DNA from 3 places in the Peribacillus sp. NPDC055009 genome. Region 2 is predicted to be linked to each of the others. Evidence: riboswitches for the same ligand, from Rfam matches in the RefSeq annotation. Region 2 holds a riboswitch; each other region holds the start of a gene.
The links. Region 2 has a riboswitch for preQ1 ahead of ACWF5P_RS11485 (QueT transporter family protein). Riboswitches for the same ligand answer to the same signal wherever they lie in the genome.

Region 1 (6,057 bases), on a different contig from region 2:
GGAAATATTTTATAGTTTGGTAAAAACGGATTTCTCCGTTTTAAATAATTTAATCGATGCTATCATCATGTCGGAAAATGATTCTTCTGTAAAAATGGAAAAGATTTTATTGTGCTTCTTGGAGTTCGGTCTAACCCAACAAAATCATTATTCCATCATGTTTTTATCGAAGGAAAAAGAAATTCAGCAGTTACTTCAATTTGATTCTAATAAAACATACGAAAAGCTAATCCAGTCCCTGACAGACCTAACGGACAACAAATTGAATCCTGCATCCATATGGTCGATTTTTCTTTCTCTTCACGGATTCATAACTTTTTATATTAATTCTGAGCTAACTTATCAAGATGTAAAAGGCCTAGCTTATTTTCATGTAAAAAATATCATCAGGAACATCATATAATTTTTTGAATATTATTGACCATAGGTCAATTAAACATTGGAGGTTTTAATATGGTAAAGAAATACCTTCATATTGAAGGACTCATGGTCCTTGTAGCGGTGATTTACATCTATTCGTTATATGAATTCAGCTGGTGGATTTTCCTTCTATTGATTTTATCGCCTGATGTTTCCATGCTGGCCTACCTGATCAATGATCGGATTGGAGCAAGGGTTTATAACTTATTTCATACTTATACTCTGTCCATCTTCATGATTTTGCTAGCCATTTTTCTAAAGTCGGATGCATTGATGCTGATTGGTTTAATTTGGACCGCGCATATTGGAATGGATCGCTTATTTGGATATGGCCTTAAATACACATCATCCTTCAAAGCTACACACATTCAAAGGTTGTAATAGCTTAAAAGGCAGTGTGATTACGCATCACACTGCCTCCGCTCTCTTTTCTTTATACGCCCCGCTTGTTACCCCATATATAGGTATGCAGCTGGGGCAGGACTTTCACATCATTCAATTCATCATCTGTTATCACTTTATCAATTAACTCTTCGTACTTCTTCAATAGGCCGCTGATCAATTGACGATCATCCGCCGTCCTGCTGTCGTCATTGCCGACCTGCAGATAAAAAGGAATTTCCGGGTAACGCCCATGTACATGTTTGGCATATTGATAATCTTCCTCGTTAAAGACGACGATTTTCAATGAGACATGGTTTTCAGGATTTCGATTGGCAAGGTTCGAGATGATTTTGTCGAGCACCGTAAAGTCGGTGTTCATTCCAGAGCTCGGCGGCTTAGGTGAAATAGTCAGTTCATCAATATCGAGAAACCAATCCTGCCATCGGCTCCCTTGGGTTTCGACACCTATTTTCATTTTATTTTCATGTAAGATCGCTATCAAGACGTTTAGGTTTTTCAGCAGAGCCGGGTTTCCTCCTGATATCGTAACGAAGGAAAAAGCGGAACCCCCAATACGCTTCAGCTCATCCCATACTTCTCTAGCAGTCATCTGGACGGTATCTTCCTTACCGGAGCCATCCCATGTAAATGCGGAATCACACCAGGCACACGAATAATCGCAGCCGGCCGTCCGAACGAACATGGTTTTTTGGCCAATGACCATTCCCTCTCCTTGGATGGTCGGCCCAAAGATTTCCATAACCGGGAGTTTACTCACTTTCCATCCACTCCCGTCTGGCTTCTGCATAGCTTGTCGGCGTTTCGTACAGTCGAACAAATTCGACTCTAGCACCTTCATATTCTTTTAATGAAAGGGATTCGGCCATTTTTTCATAAATCCAGACAACCATATTTTCAGCTGTTGTATTCATGAGCGGCAGGGTTTCATTCAAATAACGGTGATCCAGGTGGATTTCAATTTCATTTTTCCATATATCCTTGATGTCCCCAAAATCTATCATCAACCCGCGTGAATCTGTATACCCGCTTAATCCGAAAATGACCTTATACGTGTGGCCATGCAGGTTCTTGCATTTTCCTTCATAATCATGCAGATGGTGTGCCGCATCAAAGGTGAATTCCTTACTCACGAGAACCCTCTTGTTCGTATACTTCAATTGGCTGCGCTGAATATCTTCATCTATTTTTTGGAGTTTATCCACTATCGTAAAACCGTACATCATGAAAGCACCTTCCGTCTGCTTACATAGTCATCCAGTCCTTTTTTCCGCAGATTACATGCCGGACAATCTCCACAGCCGTCGGAGATGATTCCGTTATAGCAAGTCAGGGTCTTTTCGCGCACAAAATCGAACGCGCCTAGCTGATCCGCTAGCTCCCATGTTTCCTCTTTATTAAGCCACATTAGCGGCGTATCAATGACGAATGACTGGTCCATCGACAAGTTCAAGGTCACATTCAATGATTTAATGAATACATCGCGGCAGTCCGGATATCCGCTGAAATCCGTTTCACAAACACCGGTGACAATATGTTTAGCGCCAATCTGACTCGCCAGCACTCCGGCAAACGAAAGGAACAGCAAATTCCTCCCTGGTACGAACGTCGACGGCAATTCCCCTTCTTCTCCGTCCGCCACCGCAATATCACTTCTCGTCAGCGCATTTGGTGCCAGTTGGTTCAGCAGCGACATGTCAAGGATATGATGGTTTATGCCCAATTCCTTGGCAATGTTTTGAGCGCATTCGATTTCCAAGCTATGCCGCTGGTTATAATCGAACGTCACCGCTTCCACTTCCTCAAATCTCTCCATCGCCCAGAACAGGCACGTCGTACTGTCCTGACCTCCGCTAAACACAACCACTGCCTTTTCTTTCTTCTTCATTTCTATAAAACTCCTTTTTACGGAAAAAAACAGCACCCTAAGAATAGAGCACTGTTTCTCCTTAGTTTTTTTGAGAGGGTAGCTAGAACCTCTTCCGCCTTAACGCGGAATATTATATTTTTCCAAATCAATAGTAACTTGAAAACGATAAGAAATCAAGATGTTTATATTAAGAGAACATTGGATCTGATGGAAAATTTGGTTAACTTTTCATTGCTTAAATATCCTTTTATTTATCCGATAAAACAGTGTGAATAAAATATCGATAAAGGGGTCCAATAATTTGAAAAGCATTAAAGCAAAGGTATTGGTGGCATTTTCACTCATCATATCTTTATGTGTCATCTTAGGAGCATTCAACATCTACAGCAGCAACAAGTCACTGGTATATTCCCAGGATATCATCGAAAAGGAGCTTCCGCTTCTTATCCAAGACGAAAAGCTGCTATACAATCTAGCACAAAGAACCGCATACGCCCGGGCATATATTCTTTATGGTGACGAGAGTTATAAAGAAGGGTTCTTACAATATACCGAAGAAAGCCAGGTCATCCAGGAGGATCTCCTTGCCTTAAGCGATTCTGTTGAAGCGAAGGAATTAATCGAGAAAAGCGTGGATTGGAGGACGATGATTGTAGACCGGGTGTTTCCACAATATGAAAATGGAAATGAAGAACGCGCTAAAGAGATACTCGAAAATGAAGTGGCGCCAATAAGCAATGAAGTTATGGAGGGTTTCAAGGAGCTTGTTTCGGAACGCGAGGAATTGATTGTCGCTTCAGGTGAAACCGTCATCACCAGCGGGAAATCGGTTAAGACGACAAGTATCATCATATCCATTGCGGCAGTCCTTATCGGCCTTGTCCTTGCGGTTGTCACTGCCAACCTCATTACCACCCCCCTCCTTAAAATCAGAGATAGGATGAAAATGGTGGCTGCAGGAGAGCTGAATCATGAGCCCCTGGAGCAAAAGTCAAATGATGAAATGGGCGAACTAACGGTATCCGCCAATCAAATGCAGAAAGACCTTCGTGATACGATTGAAAAAATGCTCATTGTTTCGCAATCCGTTTCCAACCAAAGCGAAGATCTGACTCAATCAGCAAATGAAGTGCAGCAGGGCAGCAAACAGATAGCGACTACTATGTATGAACTTTCGGAAGGTTCGGAGTCACAAGCCAACCGGGCATCTGAAATGGTTCGCATCATGGATGATTTCACCGGCAGGATTAAGCTTGCCTACATAGAAGGGGTGGATGTAGCTAACAGTTCAACCGAAATCCTTTCCTTGACCAAGGAAGGCACCACTTTAATGCGCAGTTCGGTCCAACAGATGCAAAGTATTGATGGGATTGTCAAAGATGCCGTAGAGCAAGTGAAAGGGCTCGATTCTCAATCACAGCAAATTTCGCAGCTTGTGCAGGTCATCAAGGATATATCCAATCAAACTAATCTATTGGCGCTGAATGCAGCCATAGAAGCTGCTCGTGCTGGTGAACATGGCAAGGGCTTTGCTGTCGTCGCCGATGAAGTGCGGAAACTCGCTGAAGAGGTCACAGACTCCGTTGGGGATATCACCAATATTGTCTCCGCCATTCAAACAGGTTCAAAAACGGTTGTCCACTCCCTAGAAGATGGTTATACTCAAGTGGATGAAGGCACGAAACAAATCACGCTCACAGGGCGAACCTTTGAAACAATCAATCATTCTGTCGGGAATATTGAAATGAAAATACTGCATATAACAGACGAATTGAACTACATTTCCACAAATAGCCAAATAATCAATCAGGCAATCGAAGATATCGCAGCCGTTTCTGAAGAGTCCGCGGCAGGAATCGAACAAGTCTCCGCCTCCGCTCAGCAATCCAGCTCTTCGATGGATGAAATCACGAATCATGCCAGTGAACTTGCATCTTCGGCAGAACTGCTCACTGAACAGGTTAAGAAGTTCCAATTATGACACTAGCAATTTCCCGAATGCGGGAAATTGCTTTTTCCCTTCCATTATAAGGTTTGTTTCATTTTCGTATATTCGGGGAATAAATAACTATACACAATAATGAACCATTAAAAAACAAATCTATCAGAAGCGGCTGGAAGTGAATATTTTCCTTTGTTTTCAGAATATTTAGTGTATAATTGATTAAAGGAATATTTTAACTTAAATATTCATCACTTCCAATACCTGCTACTGCAAATCCCGACATTTCCTTTCAACATGCACGAGAACATATACCCAGTAAGGTTCCATTGCATGCTTTCTCTCGAATCAAGCCATTCACAACTTTATTCACACAAAAACACGATTCCCACTTCAAATTTTTTAAAAAGGTTAAATTTCATTAATGATATGATACTATTAAACCAAGACCTTTTAACCCCATAAGGAGGAATTCATATGAAACGTTTTTTCAAATTCATAACAGATTTTAACGAAAGAAAAGCACTGGAACGGGAAACCGATGAATTCTTTCGCAAAGAATACGAAAATTATATGAAGATGAATCCTGACAATCAAGGAAAAAGAAGGAGATTAACTCCTAGATTTTATGTGATTGATGGCGGTAAAAAGGGCTCCAACCTTGAAATTTCTGACAGAAAGAAATCCAGTTGACCTGATTCCTTCCATAATCAGCTACCCAGGCTGCAGCTCAAGACTCCCCAACGTTAAATCTCCAGATGAACGGAGATTCGTGACCATTCCATTATTTTCAATATATAAGCCGAAAGCTCAGAAATGCTTCTGGGCTTTTTTATTTTGCATTCATCTATAAACACTATATCTATAGAAGAAACTAGGTATTTTTTTAAAAAATGGGTTAACTTTAGTTTATTTCATGTTTTAGGTAAAAGATCAATGATAGACCCATGGGTATTACCTAAGGAAAAAACCGGTAAATATCAAAAAAAAGAGATGTGTTCTTTTACTCATCTTTATCCATATTCAAAAGAGTTCAACTAATTGAGTCGTTAGATGCAATATTTCACATTGAATTACAAATGCATAAAAATTGTTACGTTTATGTCAAACAATGGGTAGAAACAATTAATAAACTGTAATAAACCTCACTTTTCAAAAACAATTATTATTCAAATATAGCCATTATGAATTAGGTTTAAATGCTCATGAATCTATTTTGATTCTAACCAAAATGGGTTTTTATTAAACTTTCCATAATTTAGTGTAAATAAACCGAGGATTCCCTTGATTTCCAGCCATATCTTTGTACTCATAAAACAATTTATCCCATTAGATACTATTACACTCCAATATACATTTATTTGAAAAAGCTGATAATAACTATATTGCAATAGAATAATTGACTCTTGCCTATTAAGTTTAA
Region 2 (6,057 bases):
AAAAGGAGCCATCCACAGAAACAAGTAATGCTCAACCTTCCTCGGATAAGGGGAATAAATCATCTTTAACATCAACAGAATCTTCGGATAATGGGAATAAATCACCTTTAACATCAGAGGAATCCTCCAATAATCTAAAACTAAGCAGTGGTGTCAGCCAAGTGCCGAAAGCACAGCAAATTGAAAGTAATTCAACACAAAAACTGAAAACGGATTCTATAGAGAAGGCAGCGTCAGCAGATTCTTTAGGCGAGGAAGGCAATAATGCACCAGTGTTAAACAATCTGACAATATCAACCGGAGTATGGAACAAAACTTTTGAATCTAATGAGCATACCTATCATATCGAGGTCGATAATGATATTTCTTCAGTCGAAATGGATGCAGCGACAAATGCCAGCGGAGCAACGATTGAATATGACGGTGAGAGCAGTAAACAAGTGAAGATCAATGATAAAGCGAAGACGGCCATATCCGTTACCGTTTCAAAGGTTGGGGAGCGCCGTACTTACGTCCTTGTTTTCGAAAAGGATATGGATGTGGAGATGGATGAGGAAGAAACCGTGGATGATGTCAAAACAAAAGAGGCGGAGGAAGTTGAGGCTGCACAAATGAGTACGGCTGGCAAGAATGTGAGCGATACATCGAAAGATACAGAAGGCCAGGTTAATGTGATACAGCCTGTCGAGCCTGTGTCATTCTTTGGGAATATAAAGGATTTCTTCACCTCCCTGTTTAAATAGAATCGTTCTGAATCCTGCAAAAAAGGACAAGGTTTAGGCTTGTCCTCGGATTCAAAATTTTATGGGCAAAATGATTTGGATCTCGGTTCCATAGTTTAGTTCGCTGTTAAAGCGGACCTTTCCCCGATGCGCTTCGATGATTCGGCAACTGACTGTCAGTCCTAATCCGGTTCCTTTTTCTTTAGAAGAATAGAAAGGTTCTCCGAGATGCTTTATCCGGTTTTTTTCAATTCCGCTTCCATTATCTTTGATGGTGATGGAAAGGTTATTATCCATGCGTTCGAAATCAATCCAAATGTGATCGGCGGATGCCTCCATTGAATTTTTGAGCATGTTTATGAAAACTTGTTTTAATTGGTTTCCCTCACATAAAAGAAGCGGTATTTCGTTTTTAACACATATTGATATTTGGGTGGGGTACGAGTCCGCCTCTGGTTTCAACAAGGTTTTGACATCATTCATCAGGTCGATGATTTGATGTTTGCTGAATGGAAGTTCCTGTGGTTTCGCCAGAACGAGTAACTCACTTACAATAAGATTGATTCGATCCAACTCACTTAACATGATTGTGTAGTATTGTTCATAGGGATGGTCGCTCTTTTTAAGCAGCTGGACGAAACCTTTTAAAGAAGTCAACGGGTTTCGTACCTCGTGGGCCACACTTGCGGCAAGTTCGCCGACTATCGATAATTTTTCGGTTCTTCTTAAGCGGGCTTCGGTTTCCCGGATTTGAGTGACCTCTTTAGCATAAGTAATGATTCCGACTAAATCCTCGCCAACCATCATCGGGACAAACGTACAAGAAAGTAAGATGGAATTCCCGTACTTCGTCAGGAATTCTATATCTTTACCTTTTTTGATTCCCTTATGGTTTTCCATGACATATTGGCAAGATGTACGGATCAATTCCGCATCTTCTGCTGAGAAGTTCAAATTAATGAATGAGGCTCCATGTATTTCTTCCTGTTGAAAGCCTGTTACCGTTTCAAATCTAGGATTCACCGTCGTGATTATTCCGTTTAAATCAAGCATCAGCATCGGATATGGGTTGTGTTCAAACAATGATTTATAGCGTTGTTCACTTTCGAATAATTGATTCTCCGCGACAACCCTTTCAGAAATATCCCTGCCAATGACGACTAAGCCTTTTCGTGAACCATCCTCATTGAACAGGGGAACTTTGATCGTATCAAAGGTCTTGTGATTGCCATCGGGAAGAGGGATGATTTCCTCACACCGTGTGATTTCCCCTTTTACCCACGTTTCTTCATCGGAAACTTCACAGTAGATCAACGACTCTTTATAAAATTCGGAGTATTCGGCGAGCTCACTGTCTCTTTTTCCCTTATAATCTACATGCTCCAATTGAAATAATTGCAGCCCGAAGGTATTGGATTCAAGCCATCGGCCATCACCATCCTTGAAGTTAACGAAATCAACCATCGAATTGATGAGTGTACGCCGACGTTGTTCCGCCTCTTTTAATCGTTTGAATTCTTCCCTTTTAGCTAAATAAAGATATAAGACCAAGCCTATTGATAAAAGGAAAACAAAGCCTTCCACTCTTTGCAGTTGAACGAAGACTTCCTTGTTTTGGATATTTGTAGTTAAAAAATAGTCGAATACGACTAATGTAAGAATCCCGGATAGGATATATATTGCTAAGATGGAGCGTTTGGACATGGAGATTCTCCCTGATTTTAGACATTTCAAAGGTAAAATTACATACACATTTTAACAAACTATCGAAAAAAAATATATGCAGAATCCTAAATAAAAAAACAGGGGCCAATGTGGTCACCTGTTTTTTCTGAAGAAGGTAAGTTTCTTTTTCTTTTTTGTACGCTTATAGATAATGAAAAATAGTAAGAAGAGGAGTGCGAGTGCAGCTAGCGTATATTGGTTCATTTCAACAGATAGCAGTCCATAGGGAATCAGCGATAGGAAGAAAAAGTATATAAGGTTGCCAAGCGCCGTTGCTAATAAAAAATCCTTGAACGTGACAGTGCTGACTCCAGCTGCCAAGTTAATTAAGCTTGTTGGGATAAGCGGGAAAATCCTTCCTGTAAAAACGTACATGAAGCCATGCTCCACAACGGTTTCCTGCCATTTTTCACCAATCTTCTTTAAGAGAAGCTCCTGAAACCAGTTTCTTGCTGCATAAAAAATGAATCCTGAGGCAACAACACTTGTAAACCAACTCCATAGATAGCCATATATGAATCCGAATATCGTGACATTGATAGTCAGGAGCAAAATTAAGGGGATGATTGTAAAAGAATTTTGTACAAACATCAATACGAATGTCACAATAAATGTAAGCAGAAGGTTTTCCTTCAATATACCAATAACAGAATCCAGGTCACTTTTCCAAACCAAAGTGAACAGCTCAGCATTAGAGTATATAAATATTGCGATTACAAGTAGACCTATTATGGTCAGGACTTTTTTCAAAGGGCCACCACCATTCTTACTAATAGTTTATCATTTTCGAGTTCATTGGTGAAAAAAAAGAGCTGCCGCATCATGCAGACAGCTCTTTTCCATTATAGTGGCCTAACGGCGCGAAGATTCCTTTTAAAGCCACTTTTCAAACTGAATTCTTTTGTTCATTCCATAAATGATTGGCGCTCCGATCAGGAGGACGACGAACTCACCGACAGCTGTAGTCATCCAGCTTAGCCAGAATGGCAAGCCAAAGGCAAGGTTCAGTTCAATTGCAATTAAAAACATTGTGAACGTGAAAAAGATAATCGTGGCGATCATCCGTCCTTTAATGCCTTTTATGAAACGAGAAATATAAATGACAAGCAATAAGGCGAGCAGGGATTGCCCCACCCCAAAAATCAAATCATATGGCACCATCGGCGAAAAGAGCAGATTCGATATGAAGACCCCGCCAACGATACCGTAGATATACTTTTTATTGAATACAATCAGATGATTCAACATTTCCGGTACACGGAATTGGAACATCTCAAAAGCTATTGGTTTAAACACCAATGAGACCGCCACATACAAGGCAGCCAATAACCCGTTTATCACGAGTGTACGAACATTCATTTTACTCTCTCCCTAGTTTTTTATCGTGGGATGGTTACGAACCACGTGTAGGCGTTTACCCGATTATTAATAGTATCCCATGTACGCTTGTTTCGTCAATTTGTAAAGAATGGTTTTAATTTATTAGTTTACCCAGTAGAAGTAGCACAATAGGATTTTGATTTATTGCAATGAAGGATGATATTATTTCAATATGTACGTAAAAGGAGTGAATATAAAATGTCGATCGAGAGTGTCAAAAGCCATTTTAAACAATGGAATCGGGAAGGCGACGTAAAGGAGTTCGAAACATCGAGTGCTACGGTGATTGAGGCAGCGGAAACCATCGGTGTTATCCCAGCGCGGATTGCTAAGACTCTTTCCTTTAAAGGGGAAGGTGAACACGCGATTTTGGTAGTTGCCGCAGGGGACGCTAAAGTGGATAATAAGAAATTTCGTCAGACATTCGGTTTCAAGGCACGAATGCTTTCGCCTGAAGAAGTGCTTGCACAGACCGGCCATGCAATCGGAGGCGTTTGCCCGTTTGGTCTGGCAAACGATTTAGCTGTTTTTCTTGATGTATCGATGAAGCGCTTCGAGTCATTGTTTCCGGCTTGCGGCAGTGCGAACTCTGCAATAGAACTTACACTCGCTGAATTGTTTGAATATTCAGGTGCGAAGGAGTGGGTGGATGTTTGTAAGGGTTGGGAAGAAAAGGAGAATGAGGAAACGGCGGTAGGCAATGCAGTTGATGTCATTTGATTAATGTGTCAAAAAATTAGATTCACATGATTGGGATTGAGTCCACTGCAGTGGACTTTATTTGTGGGGGCCGCATGCATTTCTATGATTAAAGCGGAAAACGGGCAGAAAGTGTTCCTGAGCGGAGGTTGAAAGATGTTAAATGGAAGCGTAAGAAAAAGCAATAGCAGCTATCTTAGTCTTAAAACTCTTTATGAAGAAAATATAACGGTTAAGAGCATTGCCCAGGAGCTTGAGTTTTGCCATAAAAATGATCTGGCGCTGGATATTCAGAAAGCATTGGAAAAAAAGAATTTTGATATATTGGCTGTCCAAGATCAAGGGGAAATCATCGGGTATATCGAAAGGGAAGAACTAGGTGAAGGAAGTATTTCTGAATATATGAGAAACTTTTCACCAAGGGAAATGGTTTCGGACTCAACCCCTTTGATCCAGCTTCTCCATATTTTCAAGAATAAAACAAGGGTGTTCGTATTGGAGAATAATTCAATTAAAATGTTGATTACCCATGCCGACCTTCAAAAGCCTCCGATCAGGATGCTGATATTCGGATATATTACCTTATTGGAAATGAGGATGAGCGATATCATCCTGGATAGATTCGGCGATGGCAGCTGGTATCCAATGATCAGCGAAGACCGTTTAGAAAAGGCAACCGAATTATATAGAAGGAGAATTGATAAAAATGAGGATATCAATATAATAGAGTGCCTGCAAATCAGTGATAAATTCGATATTATACATAAAGATAAAGAATTGAGGCACTTCTTCCAAATCCCTTCGAAAAGTAAAGGGAAGAAGGATGCGAATGCCATCCGAAAGTTACGGGATAAGATTTCCCATGCTAATGAACTGGGTCTGGACATGTCATGGATGGAAATCATCGAGGTTGTCGAGTCCTGCGGCCGACTGCTCGAAATCTCTGAATCCTATCCTTACGAAAAATAAGATCCGGCTAATCATGCTGGTTCTTTTTTAGCTCATCCAGACAGAAAAAAACTGCCCATATCAGGCAGTCTCCCCGAAATTTCAAAACTCCGGCAGTTGATCCAGGTTATTTTCCTTTATCCCATCGGGCTCACTCCGCAATATGTCACGTCCATATTTATGAAAGACGTCAACATTGGCCAGGTTGCCCGCCTTTGCTTCCGCAAGGGCTGTGGGGTAGTCGAGTTCGCGGCCGGAGTTCGTCTTGATGGCGATAATATTGTCCTCTTCATTTTTCCTTACGGCGATGATTTCTTCTTTTCCTGCTGAATCAGGTTGGTTTGCTTGCGGTGTTCCCTGCTGTTTATATGATTCATAGGCTTTTTCAAATTGGTCCATGTATTAGACACCTCCTATTTATAGGGTGAGCCATTTTTTCTGCAATATACAAACCGGATTTCGTCCAACTTGAGCCGTTAATTCGTCCAAATGGGCCGATTTTTCGGCACTTTTTTTTGTGATTGCTGTCTTATTGGCCTTTTTGCAGTGGCATGGCACTTGCATCTATTTTAGGTAGTGTAGT
Region 3 (6,057 bases), on a different contig from region 2:
AAATCAGTTTATTTTTAATTACAATACGTTTTAAAGTTGTTATATTAATATAAATTTTTTGAAAACATTTAAGAAAGTCTCAGAAGGACCGAGGTTGGGTAATACTTAAGAAGGAGGTGGCTTAAACTATAAACGGCCCCATCTAAAGATGTCTTAAATACGCTCCCAGTTGTTTCAATTCATCCTACTGACCATTACATCTCCTTTAAAGGAAATAAGGACGTGAATTTTTTGTGGAATTTTTTAATAGCCAGGAAACTCTTACTGCAATCCAGTGGACTTTAAGAGCCATTATATCCTTCATCTTCTTACTTTTTTCGGTTAAATTGATGGGACAACGGTCCATTTCGCAGTTACGGTTACTTGATTTCATAATGGCATTAATTATTGGAAACATTCTTGCTCACCCTTTATCTGATGAACAGTTAGGTTTGGAGGGCTCAATGATAACAACAGGTGTATTGGTCATTTTATATATAATTAGTGTGTTTACAAGCCTTAAGTGGGGTAAACTCCGAAGGTTTTTTGACTCTGATCCCTTTCCCCTTATCGAAAATGGACAAATCATATACAAAAGCTTGGCAAGGGCCCGAATCTCGATCGATGTTTTATTATCGGAATTAAGAAAAGAAAAAGTCAAAGATATTCAAAAAGTATCACTCGCACTATGGGAACCAGGTGGTACCATTTCATTGTTCTTATATCCTCAATATGAAGCGGTAACCCCAGCAGATATGCACCTAGCAACAAATGCCTTCACATTTCCTAAAACGATTATTAAAGAGGGAAAGATTGATGCTAAAGAATTAAATCGGGGCGGCAAGGACGAAGCATGGCTGAAAAACAGAATCAAAATAACATATAATGCCGACGTGAATGATATTTTATTGGCAACTATTGACAATAACGACACCTTAAATGTCTTTTTCTACAAATAAATCTTCAGCCAAAGTAAAATCCCCTCAAGTATAGTGTAAAGCCTACTTATGAATGCAGGCTTTACACAGTTTAACTTAAAGGGGATTTATCAACTCGCTTATTACTCCGACCAGTTCAGTGTATTTAAGAACTTATACACATCTTCATACACCTGTTCACGTTCCTTGCCCAATGTGATAATATGACCTGAATTTTCATACCATATCAAGTGTTTATGCTGCGTATCCACTTCATTGAAAATCGCTGTAGCACTCTCCGTATAGTCAGGATCATCCAAGCGCCCTTGTAAAACAAGCGTTGGTGATGTGATTAAATCTAAATTTTCACCTGTCTCATTTATAATATTCAGCACATCTTTAAGTTGAGGCATAGGCTCTTCTTCCAGCAGCTTCACTTCTGCAGCAATTTGGTCTGCATTTTTACCCTCAAACTTCTTATAAGCCTGTGCATAATTGAGCAAGCGGTTCTTTTGTCGATCGATACTTTTCCCTTGCGTCGGAGCGCACATTGAAACTACGCCTTTTACAGGCAATTCAATTCCCACTTTTAATGAGAAAACTCCTCCTAAGGAAATTCCTACAACAGCAATTTCTTCATAGCCTTCTTCTTTAAGGAATTTATAGCCATTAACTACATCTTCCCACCATTCCTTTGGACCAGTCTTAACGAGTTCCTCACCAGACACTCCATGCCCTCTATAAAGAGGTCCGTGGCAAGTATAGTCAAGATCATTCAAGTATTTCCCTAATTTCTTCATATCTCCTGTACTTCCGGTAAACCCGTGAAGTAAAAGAACAGCTCTCTTTCCACCAATATATGTGAATGGCTCTGGTGCTTTCACTTTCATCTATCTAGGACCTTCTTTCTTTGCTCTTGTTGATAAATAGAATCTAAATGATTTTTGAAAAAAAATCAATTAATACCCCTTGAGTAGTGATTCTTCTATCCTATTCCGTATTTTCATTAAAACAATTAAATCATGTATATAGTATCCTTACCACACTCTTCACAACTCATCCGTTCCGAAGCACATTTTACTATGATTAAATTTATTTAGCAATCGTCATTTAACCATTTTTTTTTAGAAAAGTAAAATGCACCTTGTGATACGATGTACAACGTATTACACTTTAGAAATGAAAAGGAGGAGAATTTATTTGGATAAAGAATTAATGAAGGGAAGCATTGACCTCCTTTTGCTTTCACTTCTTTCACAAAAAAAGCTATACGGCTATGAAATCACGAAGATCTTGAAGGAAATGAGCATGGGCAAATATCAAATAAGTGAAGGCACCCTCTACTCCGCCCTGAAACGGTTAGAAAAAAAAGAATTCATAAAAGGCCATTGGAAAGAGTCCGAGTCAGGCCGCAGGAAATATTATCATGTCACCGAAAATGGACAAACAGAACTTGAACGGAAGCGAGAATGCTTTTTCTTCCTCGAAAAATTAGTTCGGAAAACCACTGAGCAATTCTAAACAAAATACAAAGCTTCCTAGCCCCATTAATGGAACGGTTCAGGAAGCTTTTTTTGATGTTTACTCGTGAATTCGTCCTGCACTCATAATTTCGCACTGTTTATTCGTGAATTCATACGGCACTCTTGTGTTCGCACTGTTTACTCGTGAATTTGCGCTGTTTACTCGTGAGTTTGGACTGTTTACTCGTGAATTTTGCACTTTTACTCGTGAATTCGTACTGCACACTTAGTTTCGCACTATTTAATCGTGAGTTTTTCACGTTTACTCGCGAGTTACTCCGTTAACGCGCAAAAAAAGGACCTATTTTGGTCCTTTTTTGTCAATTCCTTTATGCTTGCGATAATTGGCGCAGGAGAGCTTCATGCATTCCCCTTGAACATGGGGGCCATATTTTTCACGAAAGGCCTCGAGGCAATAGCATTTATCTTCTTCCTTTTTGGTTCCTTCCATCGAGTGCACCCCTCCTGGCATTTAACTGGAGACTACACGTTTCTCCAGTTCTACGTTGATTCGTCCCAACAGTACGGCACCAATTGACTGTATGATGGTTTTAACGATGATTTGCCCGATGACCGCAGCGGGTACTGCTTCCCATGGCAATATATTGGCACCCAGTGGACTTAGGCCAATCACGACAAATATCACCGAATCGAAAAATCCTCCAACGATCCCGCTGTAAAACACCCTCCAACTCATCGGAAGCTTTAAACGGGTATAAATTTCCGTGTCCGCTGTTTCTGCGACCACAAACGATAATGCGGAAGCAAATACAATCAGTAACGTATCCCCTAATAAAAATGATACACATGCAGATAGAATAAGTGCAGTGACGATACATATATAGGTCTTCTCGCGGCCGAATTTATTCTGGACCAGATCTCGGAAGATGAAGGTTCCCCCGATGAGCAATGTCCCCATCGGGATGATGAACATGCCAAAATGTAATGGCGCAAAAGCTGCTGTAACCACATTCGCCGTGATTATGGATACTAAATACAATAAAATTCTTAACATTTCTTAATTCTCCTTATACAGAAAAAACAGCACCCTAAGAAAGAGCACTGTTCTCCTTAGTTTTTTTGAGAGGGTAGCTAGAACCTCTTCCGCCCGGGCGGATTATCATTTTCCTCATTTATCGTAGCTTGAAAACGATTGGAAATCAAGAAGTTTCCATATGGCCCTTTTATGTCACGGAGAATCCGATATTAGCAATTCACTTCAAATCTTCTTCAATGCAATGACTTTGCCGATTTCTGTCGCAAAAAACTGCTTGACCGCCTGTATATGAAAGCCGAAAATCAATGATAGAGTCATGTTACGATCTTGATACCTTATTTGGCGAGGAGGAAAAAGAATTATGAAAAAAACTACGTTTGTCTATCCTATTTATATCGCAACCACACCAGAGAAGCTTTGGGAAGCCTTGACGAGTGGTGAAGTCACGAAGAAATATCACTTTGGATTGCAAGTACAGTCTGACTGGCAAGAAGGGGCAGCCGTTAAATATTTGCTGGAAGATGGGCGGATTACTGATCATGGTAATGTACTTAAATGCGAGCCGTTGCACCTGCTCTCGTTTACATGGATCATGGCAGGAGACGAAACACCTCGCGAGCAGCCTACACGGGTCACTTTTGAATTACAGAAAATGGGCGATTCGACTGTGAAGTTAATTCTTAGGCATGAGGAGCTTTTGAAGACAGATTTCGTATATGATGACAATACCTATGAAGGCTTGAATAATGGATGGCCAGCCATTCTAAGTAACCTGAAGAGCTTGCTTGAAACTGGACGGACACTGCCGTCAATATCAGTAGATTGGGATAGTGGAAAACAATAAAAACAAATCGAAAGAGAGTTGTTTTAGTATGGATACCCAAATAATCACGAAATTTAAGATAATCAAGCCAGCTAATGAAGTGTTTGAAGCCATAGTGAATCCTGAAAAAATCAGGAATTTCTGGTTCTCATCGAGTTCGGAAAGATGGGAACAAGGCAGGACACTTACATTGAGATACAACGAATACGATGCTGAAGTGGTCATTAATGTAATGGAAGTTGAGGAAAATAGGAAAATCGTGTTTGCGTGGGGCGGAAATGATCAAGAAACGATTGTTACCATTACACTAAAAGAGATGGATAAAACGAGTACAATCATTGAAGTAAACGAATCAGGATTGAGTGAGGACGACCCTGAAATAATAAACAAAATGATCGGACAAAAAGAAGGTTGGGTTTATACATTAACCTGTTTAAAGGGTTATTTAGAAAATGGCGTTAATACTTTGAGAGCATCATTGGTTTTTTAATTATTAAAGGGTGCTGGTTCAGATGTATAAGGCATCCGTTAAGCAAGCTCCTTCCTAATGTCGATTGTCTAAATCAACTAAGGGAGGAGACCTAGATGTTTCCGAGAAAAAACTGCCCGTATGGTTTGACACGAAATTCAATCGGAAATCACTTTTAGATACATGCCCTTTGAAGCTTTTTTGTAGGCTTCAATTCCCATTTTCTTGACTTTTTCCGATAAACTGGATGATATTACCAATTTAGTTCCTTGAATAACTGAAGGATCTATCAGGCGCATTTTATTTTTCCGATGTATATCGTATTCCACTTGATCTTCTTTCAACTTTACATTACCATGGATCCGTTTTAACAGGTTTTGAACTTCATGGTCTTCAGTGAAGCTTAACAAGCACATGACTTCTTCATCTGTACCGAGTAAGTCATCAAGGCTGATCAGTTTTTTTGCTAAAGCCACTTTTAAGGTCTTTGCCAAGATATCATAGCCATATATATTAAGTGGGTTCATGAAAAAATCAATAACTTCGCTGTAATACGTTTTCACAAACCATTCCGCCGATTCAATATTATCCAGATACATCCTTCCATTTATTATGATTACATGTTCTAGAAATTCTTTAATGGCTTCGATTGTGATATGTCCATATTGATACATATCCCGGAGCGTATAATCTACCCGATCGGCACATAACTCAGGTGCTGGCTGTTCAAGCAATTCCCATTTTGATTGAAAAATGACTTTACGATCATATCCAAATTCCTTCAGTATAAATGGGATTTCGGATTCCATAATGACTTGTTCATATATTTTTTCATGATAATCTTCATCCTTACAATCCAGAACGAAATCAATTACATGTGAGAATGCAGTGTGGGATACGTCATGCAGCAAGCCCGCGATTTGTTCCTCCAATGAACCTCCAAGCGCTTTTATTAAAAGCATCACACCAATTGAATGGTCAAATCGTGTGACATCCCACTTCTCATTAACTAAATAACTTGCCCCGCCTTGATGTATCCCCTTCAATCTTTGGACCGGTTTGCTTACTATCAGCTCTTCCAGAACTCCCTCTACAATGTGTTCCCCATAGATACTATCCGAAACTATCAATAACTGCCGCCTCCACCATTAGTTTACTCATTACAGACAGGTGATTTCACTGATTTTTTTCTGTAAAAATTATTTCTCCCTTTTGATTTTGCTCATATTGCTTTTTTACCAAATTTTCCAATTCCTCTTCATCATTCAAATCGACATCACTCGGATTGACCTCATCAACTCCATCTATGATCATCATTTCATTTATTATTACCTGATCTCGTGGATACA

Region 1: linked by a shared signal. The riboswitch ahead of queC (7-cyano-7-deazaguanine synthase QueC) and the one ahead of ACWF5P_RS11485 (QueT transporter family protein) in region 2 are both predicted to bind preQ1.
Region 3: linked by a shared signal. The riboswitch ahead of ACWF5P_RS01940 (VUT family protein) and the one ahead of ACWF5P_RS11485 (QueT transporter family protein) in region 2 are both predicted to bind preQ1.

Annotation. Positions count from the first base shown of each region.
Region 1 is NZ_JBSGVZ010000001.1:375,570-381,626, reverse strand. Features, by position in the region: gene ACWF5P_RS01915 (TetR family transcriptional regulator) at 1-403, shown strand, start outside; gene ACWF5P_RS01910 (DUF4260 domain-containing protein) at 454-801, shown strand; gene queE (7-carboxy-7-deazaguanine synthase QueE) at 854-1,582, opposite strand; gene queD (6-carboxytetrahydropterin synthase QueD) at 1,575-2,045, opposite strand; gene queC (7-cyano-7-deazaguanine synthase QueC) at 2,045-2,710, opposite strand; PreQ1 riboswitch class I at 2,766-2,808, opposite strand; gene ACWF5P_RS01890 (methyl-accepting chemotaxis protein) at 2,994-4,673, shown strand; gene ACWF5P_RS01885 (hypothetical protein) at 5,112-5,327, shown strand.
Region 2 is NZ_JBSGVZ010000006.1:49,162-55,218, forward strand. Features, by position in the region: gene ACWF5P_RS11470 (cadherin-like beta sandwich domain-containing protein) at 1-743, shown strand, start outside; gene ACWF5P_RS11475 (PAS domain S-box protein) at 795-2,426, opposite strand; gene ACWF5P_RS11480 (VTT domain-containing protein) at 2,541-3,197, opposite strand; gene ACWF5P_RS11485 (QueT transporter family protein) at 3,321-3,806, opposite strand; PreQ1 riboswitch class I at 3,813-3,857, opposite strand; gene ACWF5P_RS11490 (YbaK/EbsC family protein) at 4,026-4,547, shown strand; gene ACWF5P_RS11495 (hypothetical protein) at 4,683-5,495, shown strand; gene ACWF5P_RS11500 (DUF3892 domain-containing protein) at 5,577-5,873, opposite strand.
Region 3 is NZ_JBSGVZ010000001.1:382,146-388,202, reverse strand. Features, by position in the region: gene ACWF5P_RS01960 (YetF domain-containing protein) at 234-938, shown strand; gene ACWF5P_RS01955 (alpha/beta hydrolase) at 1,040-1,786, opposite strand; gene ACWF5P_RS01950 (PadR family transcriptional regulator) at 2,097-2,417, shown strand; gene ACWF5P_RS01945 (hypothetical protein) at 2,721-2,870, opposite strand; gene ACWF5P_RS01940 (VUT family protein) at 2,892-3,434, opposite strand; PreQ1 riboswitch class I at 3,485-3,527, opposite strand; gene ACWF5P_RS01935 (SRPBCC family protein) at 3,778-4,260, shown strand; gene ACWF5P_RS01930 (SRPBCC family protein) at 4,289-4,729, shown strand; gene ACWF5P_RS01925 (HD domain-containing protein) at 4,867-5,838, opposite strand; gene ACWF5P_RS01920 (hypothetical protein) at 5,885-6,057, opposite strand, start outside.